Regions from separate parts of the Streptococcus sp. 517s genome, predicted to be linked through region 1. Evidence: predicted binding sites of a transcription regulator. Region 1 holds the regulator's gene; the other holds the start of a gene.

Region 1 (3,415 bases):
TGCTGCACCAAGCTCTATCCAGTCAAGTGGTCTCCCATTTGGACCGTTTGCAGCCGGAAATAAAAAAGATTCGACTAGTACAAGTTGGTCTATTGGAGATATTGCACTTCACAAAAAGTGGGGTGAAGGAACAGTCCTTGAAGTGTCGGGTAGTGGCGCTACTCAGGAATTGAAAATAAATTTCCCAGAAGTCGGTCTGAAAAAACTCTTAGCTAGTGTAGCCCCAATTGAGAAAAAAATCTAATTTTCCATCCTTCTCACGAATAATAAAGTGAGGAGGATTTTTATGTACAGTATTTCATTCCAAGAAGATTCACTCTTGCCTAGAGAAAGACTAGTTAAAGAAGGAGTAGAGGCTCTGAGCAATCAAGAATTACTAGCTATTCTGCTCAGAACTGGAACGCGTCAGGCCAACGTTTTTGAAATTGCTCAGAAAGTCTTGAATAGTCTGACTAGTCTAACTGATCTGAAAAAAATGACCCTGCAGGAATTGCAGAGTCTGTCTGGTATTGGACGTATTAAAGCCATTGAATTACAAGCGGTGATTGAACTGGGACATCGGATTCACAAACATGAAACCCTTGAGATGGAAAGTATTCTCAGTAGTCAAAAGCTAGCCAAGAAAATGCAACAGGAACTGGGCGACAAAAAACAAGAGCACCTAGTGGCGCTCTATCTCAATACTCAAAATCAAATCATCCATCAGCAAACTATTTTTATCGGCTCTGCGACACGCAGCATTGCTGAACCGAGGGAAATCCTTCACTATGCCCTCAAGCATATGGCTACCTCAGTGATTCTCGTTCACAATCATCCATCTGGTGCAGTATCTCCTAGTCGAAATGATGACCATGTCACTAAGCTAGTCAAGGAAGCCTGCGCACTGATGGGGATCGTTTTCTTGGACCACCTGATTGTCTCGCACTCGGATTACTTTAGTTACCGTGAAAAGACTGATCTAATCTAGAGTTCGTTAACAACATAGTCAAATAGCGTTTTATCTTTGGGGCGATTTTCAAATAGAAATTCTGGATGCCATTGGACACCAAGGTAAGGAAAGCCGTCCGTAGTTGTCACAGCCTCAATGATTCCATCTTTAGGATCATGTGCTACAACCTTAAGATTAGGAGCTAGATCTTTAATACTCTGGTGGTGGAAGGAGTTGATATGAGAGATTTCTCCATAGATTTCTCGGAGAATGGTATCAGGTTCCGTTACGAGGCGTTGGGTCGTGTATTCGGCTGAACAGTCCTGCCAATGATCCTCGATATCTTGGTGAAGCGTGCCTCCCATGGCGACATTGAAAAGCTGAGTACCCCGACAAACAGAGAAAATTGGTTTCTTTTGCTTAATCGCTTCTCTGATAAGGGCTAATTCAAACTGGTCTCTTTGAAGATGGTAGTCATCGCTGTCAATGGTTTTAGGCTCACCATAGTATTTTGGATCAACATTTTGCCCACCCGTTAGGATGAGCTTATCAATGATACTGATGTAATGGGTAGCCATTTCTTGATCACCAATCGGTAGGATGATTGGAATTCCGCCAGCGTCCTTGACTCCTTCAACAAAGCCCTTTGCTGCACAGCTCATCATGATGTCATCATCTGGATGAGCTTTTTCATTTCCTGTAATCCCAATAACTGGTTTTTTCATAAATGCTTTCGCTTTCTAATCCTCTTTACGCATAAAATAGAGGAGGGTTTGGAGTTCGCTGGTCAAATCGACATACTGAACGACCACATCTTTTGGAAGATGAAGGTGAACAGGGGAAAAGCTGAGAATACCTTTTATACCCGCATCGACCAAAAGATTGGCGACTTCTTGTGATTTAATACTTGGAACAGTTAGGATAGCAGTTTTAACATCTGCTTCTTTGATTTTTTCTTTAATCTGAGAGATACCATAAATTGGGATTCCATCAGGTGTCTGGGTCCCGACTTCTGGATGGTCATCAAGGTCAAATGCCATGATAATTTTCATCTTGTTACGCTCATGAAAGCGATAGTGGAGAAGGGCATGACCCATATTTCCAATCCCAACCAACATAACATTGGTAATAGAGTTGTCATTTAGGAGGTCAGCAAAAAAAGTCATCAGTTTTTTAACATCATAACCAAAACCACGTCTTCCTAGTTCGCCAAAATAGGAAAAATCACGACGAACAGTCGCAGAATCGATACCGATAGCCTCTGCAATTTGCTTGGAGTTGGCACGTTCGATTTTTTCTGCATGAAATCTCTTGAAAATTCGATAGTAGAGAGAGAGTCTTTTTGCTGTTGCTTTTGGAATAGCAGACTGTTTATCTTTCACAAAACCACAACCTTTCTATTCTTCTATTTTATAGAAACATTGTGAAAAAATCAACAAAAACAAGAAAAAACTAAGAAAATCTTAGTTTTAGTCTTAAAAATTAGCTTGTGATAGAAAACAGTAGAGATCCCCGACCAATCCTTGATAAATAACTTTATCATCAAAGGTTAATGAGGTAACTAGGAATGTATCAGGAAGAGTTACACAACCTGATAGAGATAACATAAGCTCTTCGTAACTCTCAAATTCAAGGGTACGCTCTACTTGATAACTATCTTGATAAGTGAGACGATACATAGTCAATTATCTTTCTTCTTTTGTGAAGATACCGCGTTCTACAAGGCTGTCCATGAGGAAGTAGAATTTCTCTTGGTGGATATGATGGTCTTCTGATTTAAAGATATTAACCAAACGAAGGCCTGACTTGTCAGTGATATTGAGTTTAGCACCTGTAAGGTCTTTGTTGATGATGATTTTTAGCTTGAATCCTTCACCGCTGTTAGGTACTTTCTCAAGCAGACGAGTCAGTTCGAAGTTTCCAACTTTTGTTTCAAAGAAAGTATTGTCTTTGAGTGTGAATTTTTTGACAGATGGGCTAAGTGTGTAGTCGTAGCGGCAGTTTTGTAGTTTAATGGTTTTTTCGAATGCCATTAGATTAATCTCCAATAATATTTTTTAAGGTTTGTGCGAGTTGTTTTAGTTCTTCCTCAGTGTTAAGAGGAGACAGACTGATACGGACAGATTCTTTCAAACGATGTGAATCTGGTCCATAAAATGCTTCAAGCACATGACTGGTTTGCACGACACCAGCAGTACAAGCTGAACCGGTAGAAATTGAAATTCCTTCAAGGTCTAACTGGAGTAAGAGCAAATCATTTTTTTGACCAGGAAAGCCAATATTGACAACATAAGGAAGCTGGTGGTTGCTTTCGTTGAGATAGTATTCTAGATCTGCAATCTCCTTTAGAAAAGCAGATTTTAATCCCTCTAGTTTTTGGTAATGTTCAGCTTGCTGCTCTAAATCCTCTTTGAGAGCAGCAACCATGCCTACTATTGCAGCGAGGTTTTCTGTTCCAGCCCGTTTCTTTTGTTCTTGGTCTCCACC
Region 2 (3,415 bases), 760 kb from region 1:
CACCAACTGCCCTTGTCTTGACACGTCAAAACTTGACTGTCGAAGAGGGAACAGACTTTGACAAGGTTGCAAAAGGTGCCTATGTTGTCTATGAAAATGAAGCAGACTTTGATACGATCTTGATTGCGACAGGTTCAGAGGTTAATCTAACTGTCGCAGCTGCCAAAGAATTAGCTAGTCAAGGCGAAAAAGTCCGCGTAGTCAGCATGCCATCTACAGATGTCTTTGATAAACAAGATGCAGCATACAAAGAAGAAATTCTTCCAAATGCAGTTCGCCGTCGTGTTGCAGTCGAAATGGGTGCAACTCAAAACTGGTACAAATATGTTGGCCTTGATGGTGCAGTTCTCGGTATTGATACATTTGGAGCATCTGCCCCAGCGCCAAAAGTATTGGCAGAGTACGGATTTACGGTAGAAAATCTAGTCAAAGTCGTTCAAAACTTGAAATAATCACAAAAATCTGAGTCCTCACTCTGATTTTTTATAACCATAAAAACAAGGCACAATCTTGTAAAAGTAGCTGAAATTTGATATAGTAGTCCTATGTAAAAGACAAAGGAGAAAACAATGAATCCAAATATTACTTTTTTAATCATGCTTGTAGGTATGATGGCTTTGATGTTCTTTATGCAACGTTCTCAAAAGAAACAAGCTCAAAAGCGTATGGAAAGCTTGAACAAGCTTCAAAAGGGCTATGAAGTTATTACAATTGGCGGCCTTTACGGAACAGTGGATGAAGTAGACACTGAGAAGAGAACAATCGTACTTGATGTAGATGGCGTTTATTTGACTTTTGAATTGGCTGCTATCAAGACCGTTTTACCGCTCAAAGAGGCTGTGACACCAGAAGGAACAGTTGTTGACGAAAGCGGAGCAATCGAAGAATAAAACGGGACCTGTCACTCCCGTTTTTCTATGAAGTAAGAGGAAAAGGGATGAGAAAAATAGTATTTGTGTGCTTAGGAAACATCTGCCGTAGCCCCATGGCAGAGTTTGTAATGAAATCCATGACGAGCGATTACCAGGTTGAGAGTCGTGCGACTTCATCTTGGGAACATGGTAATCCGATTCATAAGGGAACGCAAGGAATTTTCCAGCAATATCAGATTCCGTATGACAAAGACAAAACATCACTCCAGATTCGTAGAGAAGATTTTGAGTCATTTGATTATATTATCGGTATGGATGCTTCAAACGTTTCAGATCTGCGTCAAATGTGTCCTCAGGAATTGCAGTATAAGATCTACTCTTTTGCATATGAAAGTGTTCCAGATCCTTGGTATACAGGAGATTTTGAGGAAACCTATGCTCGCATCACAAGTGGATGTCAAAGCTGGCTAGATCGATTAGAAAATGAGAGTGACAATGGAAAAGCTTAAACAAATCTATGAAAAGTATAGAGTTTACCTAACTCGCCCTAGGCTAGAGTTCATTGCAGTAGTCGTAATTGCACTCTGTGCCCTTTCAGTATTTCTACTAAATACACCTAAAAAGGGTGCCCTGACACTTGATGGCGGTGCCCTTGTTTATGATGGTACCCTGGTACGAGGGAAAATGAAAGGTCAGGGGACCATGACCTTTGAAAATGGGGACCAATATACAGGTGATTTCAATAATGGAGCCTTTAATGGAAAAGGAACTTTCCAATCAAAAGATGGCTGGAAATACGAAGGTGATTTTGTAAATGGTCAGGCTGAAGGTCAAGGGAAGTTGACTACAGAGCAAGAAGTCGTTTATGAAGGGACCTTTAAACAAGGCGTTTTTCAGCAAAAACAGTAGTCTCCAAGTTAGGAGACTATTTTTCAAAACCGGAAAGAAAGCGCTTTCTATATTTGAATTCGATAAATAACTATCAACCAGAGAAAACTTTGTGAAATAAAAAAATATTTTTCATAATTTCACAATCGTCCAGTCAAAACTCTCTTGTGCAGCTATATTGAGAAAAAAATCACAAACTCGGAAAATTTCTTTGTGAAATGTTTATGAAACTGTTTACAAAGTATAAAAAAAGAGTTATAATAAACTTGTGAAAAAATTAACAAAGGATAGTATCCTTAAAGGCTATGGAGGATAATATGGCTGATAAAAAAACAGTAACACCAGAGGAAAAACAACTTGCTGCTGAAAAGCATGTCGACGGTCTCGTGAAAAAAGCCTTGGTTGCGCTTGATGAAATGCGCAAGTTGAATCAAGAGCAAGTTGACTACATCGTAGCAAAAGCGTCTGTTGCAGCACTTGACGCGCATGGTATCCTTGCACAACACGCAGTTGAAGAAACTGGTCGTGGTGTATTTGAAGATAAGGCGACAAAAAATCTATTTGCCTGTGAACACGTAGTGAACAATATGCGTGGAGTTAAAACAGCTGGAGTTATCGAAGATGATCCAATTACAGGTTTGACGAAGATTGCGGAGCCGGTCGGAGTTATTTGTGGTATCACTCCAACAACAAACCCAACTTCAACAGCGATTTTCAAATCATTGATTGCTTTGAAGACACGTAACCCAATTGTTTTCGCCTTCCACCCATCAGCTCAAGAATCTTCTGCTCATGCTGCACAAATCGTTCGTGATGCAGCCATCGCAGCCGGTGCACCTGAAAACTGTGTTCAATGGATTACAGAGCCATCTATGGAAGCAACTGGGGCACTTATGAACCACGAAGGTGTTGCGACTATCCTCGCAACTGGTGGGAATGCTATGGTTAAAGCTGCATACTCATGTGGAAAACCAGCTCTTGGGGTAGGTGCCGGAAACGTTCCTGCCTATGTAGAAAAATCTGCTGACCTTCGTCAAGCTGCTCATGACATCGTTATGTCTAAATCATTTGATAATGGGATGGTCTGTGCATCAGAACAAGCGGTTATCATTGATAAAGAAGTGTATGACGAATTTGTAGAAGAATTCAAATCATACCATACTTACTTTGTCAACAAGAAAGAAAAAGCGCTTTTGGAAGAATTCTGTTTTGGTGCAAAAGCTAACAGCAAGAACTGCGCTGGTGCAAAATTGAACCCAAATATTGTTGGTAAACCAGCAGCATGGATTGCTGAGCAAGCAGGATTCAAAGTACCAGAAGGTACAAATATCTTGGCTGCTGAATGTGCAGAAGTTGGAATTAAAGAACCATTGACTCGTGAAAAATTATCACCTGTTATTGCAGTTTTGAAAGCTGAAGATACTGAAGATGGACTTAAAAAAGCTCGTCAAATGGTTGAATTTAATGGTCTAGGACACTCAGCTGCTATCCATACAAAAGACGAAGCTCTTGCAAAACGTTTCGGTACGGAAATAAAGGCAATGCGTATTATCTGGAACTCTCCATCTACCTTTGGTGGTATCGGTGATGTATACAACGCCTTCATTCCATCATTAACACTTGGATGTGGTTCATATGGACACAACTCAGTTGGT

Evidence for each region. The regulator Rex, encoded in region 1, represses fermentation and respiration genes when NADH is low (regulators of the CRP and FNR family bind a similar motif). The targets are predictions, from matches to a motif close to TTGTGAANTANTTCACAA.
Region 2: a site for Rex is predicted at 2,027-2,044, ahead of adhE (bifunctional acetaldehyde-CoA/alcohol dehydrogenase). Genes of this name have one in related genera too.

Annotation. Positions count from the first base shown of each region.
Region 1 covers NZ_CM136847.1:882,345-885,759, forward strand. The annotation lists gene pcrA (DNA helicase PcrA) at 1-244, shown strand, start outside; gene radC (RadC family protein) at 287-967, shown strand; gene ACVX3R_RS04535 (gamma-glutamyl-gamma-aminobutyrate hydrolase family protein) at 964-1,653, opposite strand; gene ACVX3R_RS04540 (redox-sensing transcriptional repressor Rex) at 1,669-2,310, opposite strand; gene ACVX3R_RS04545 (DUF4649 family protein) at 2,404-2,607, opposite strand; gene ACVX3R_RS04550 (DUF1831 domain-containing protein) at 2,614-2,961, opposite strand; gene ACVX3R_RS04555 (cysteine desulfurase family protein) at 2,966-3,415, opposite strand, start outside.
Region 2 covers NZ_CM136847.1:124,385-127,799, forward strand. The annotation lists gene tkt (transketolase) at 1-452, shown strand, start outside; gene yajC (preprotein translocase subunit YajC) at 570-890, shown strand; gene ACVX3R_RS00680 (low molecular weight protein-tyrosine-phosphatase) at 938-1,381, shown strand; gene ACVX3R_RS00685 (hypothetical protein) at 1,368-1,781, shown strand; gene adhE (bifunctional acetaldehyde-CoA/alcohol dehydrogenase) at 2,078-3,415, shown strand, end outside.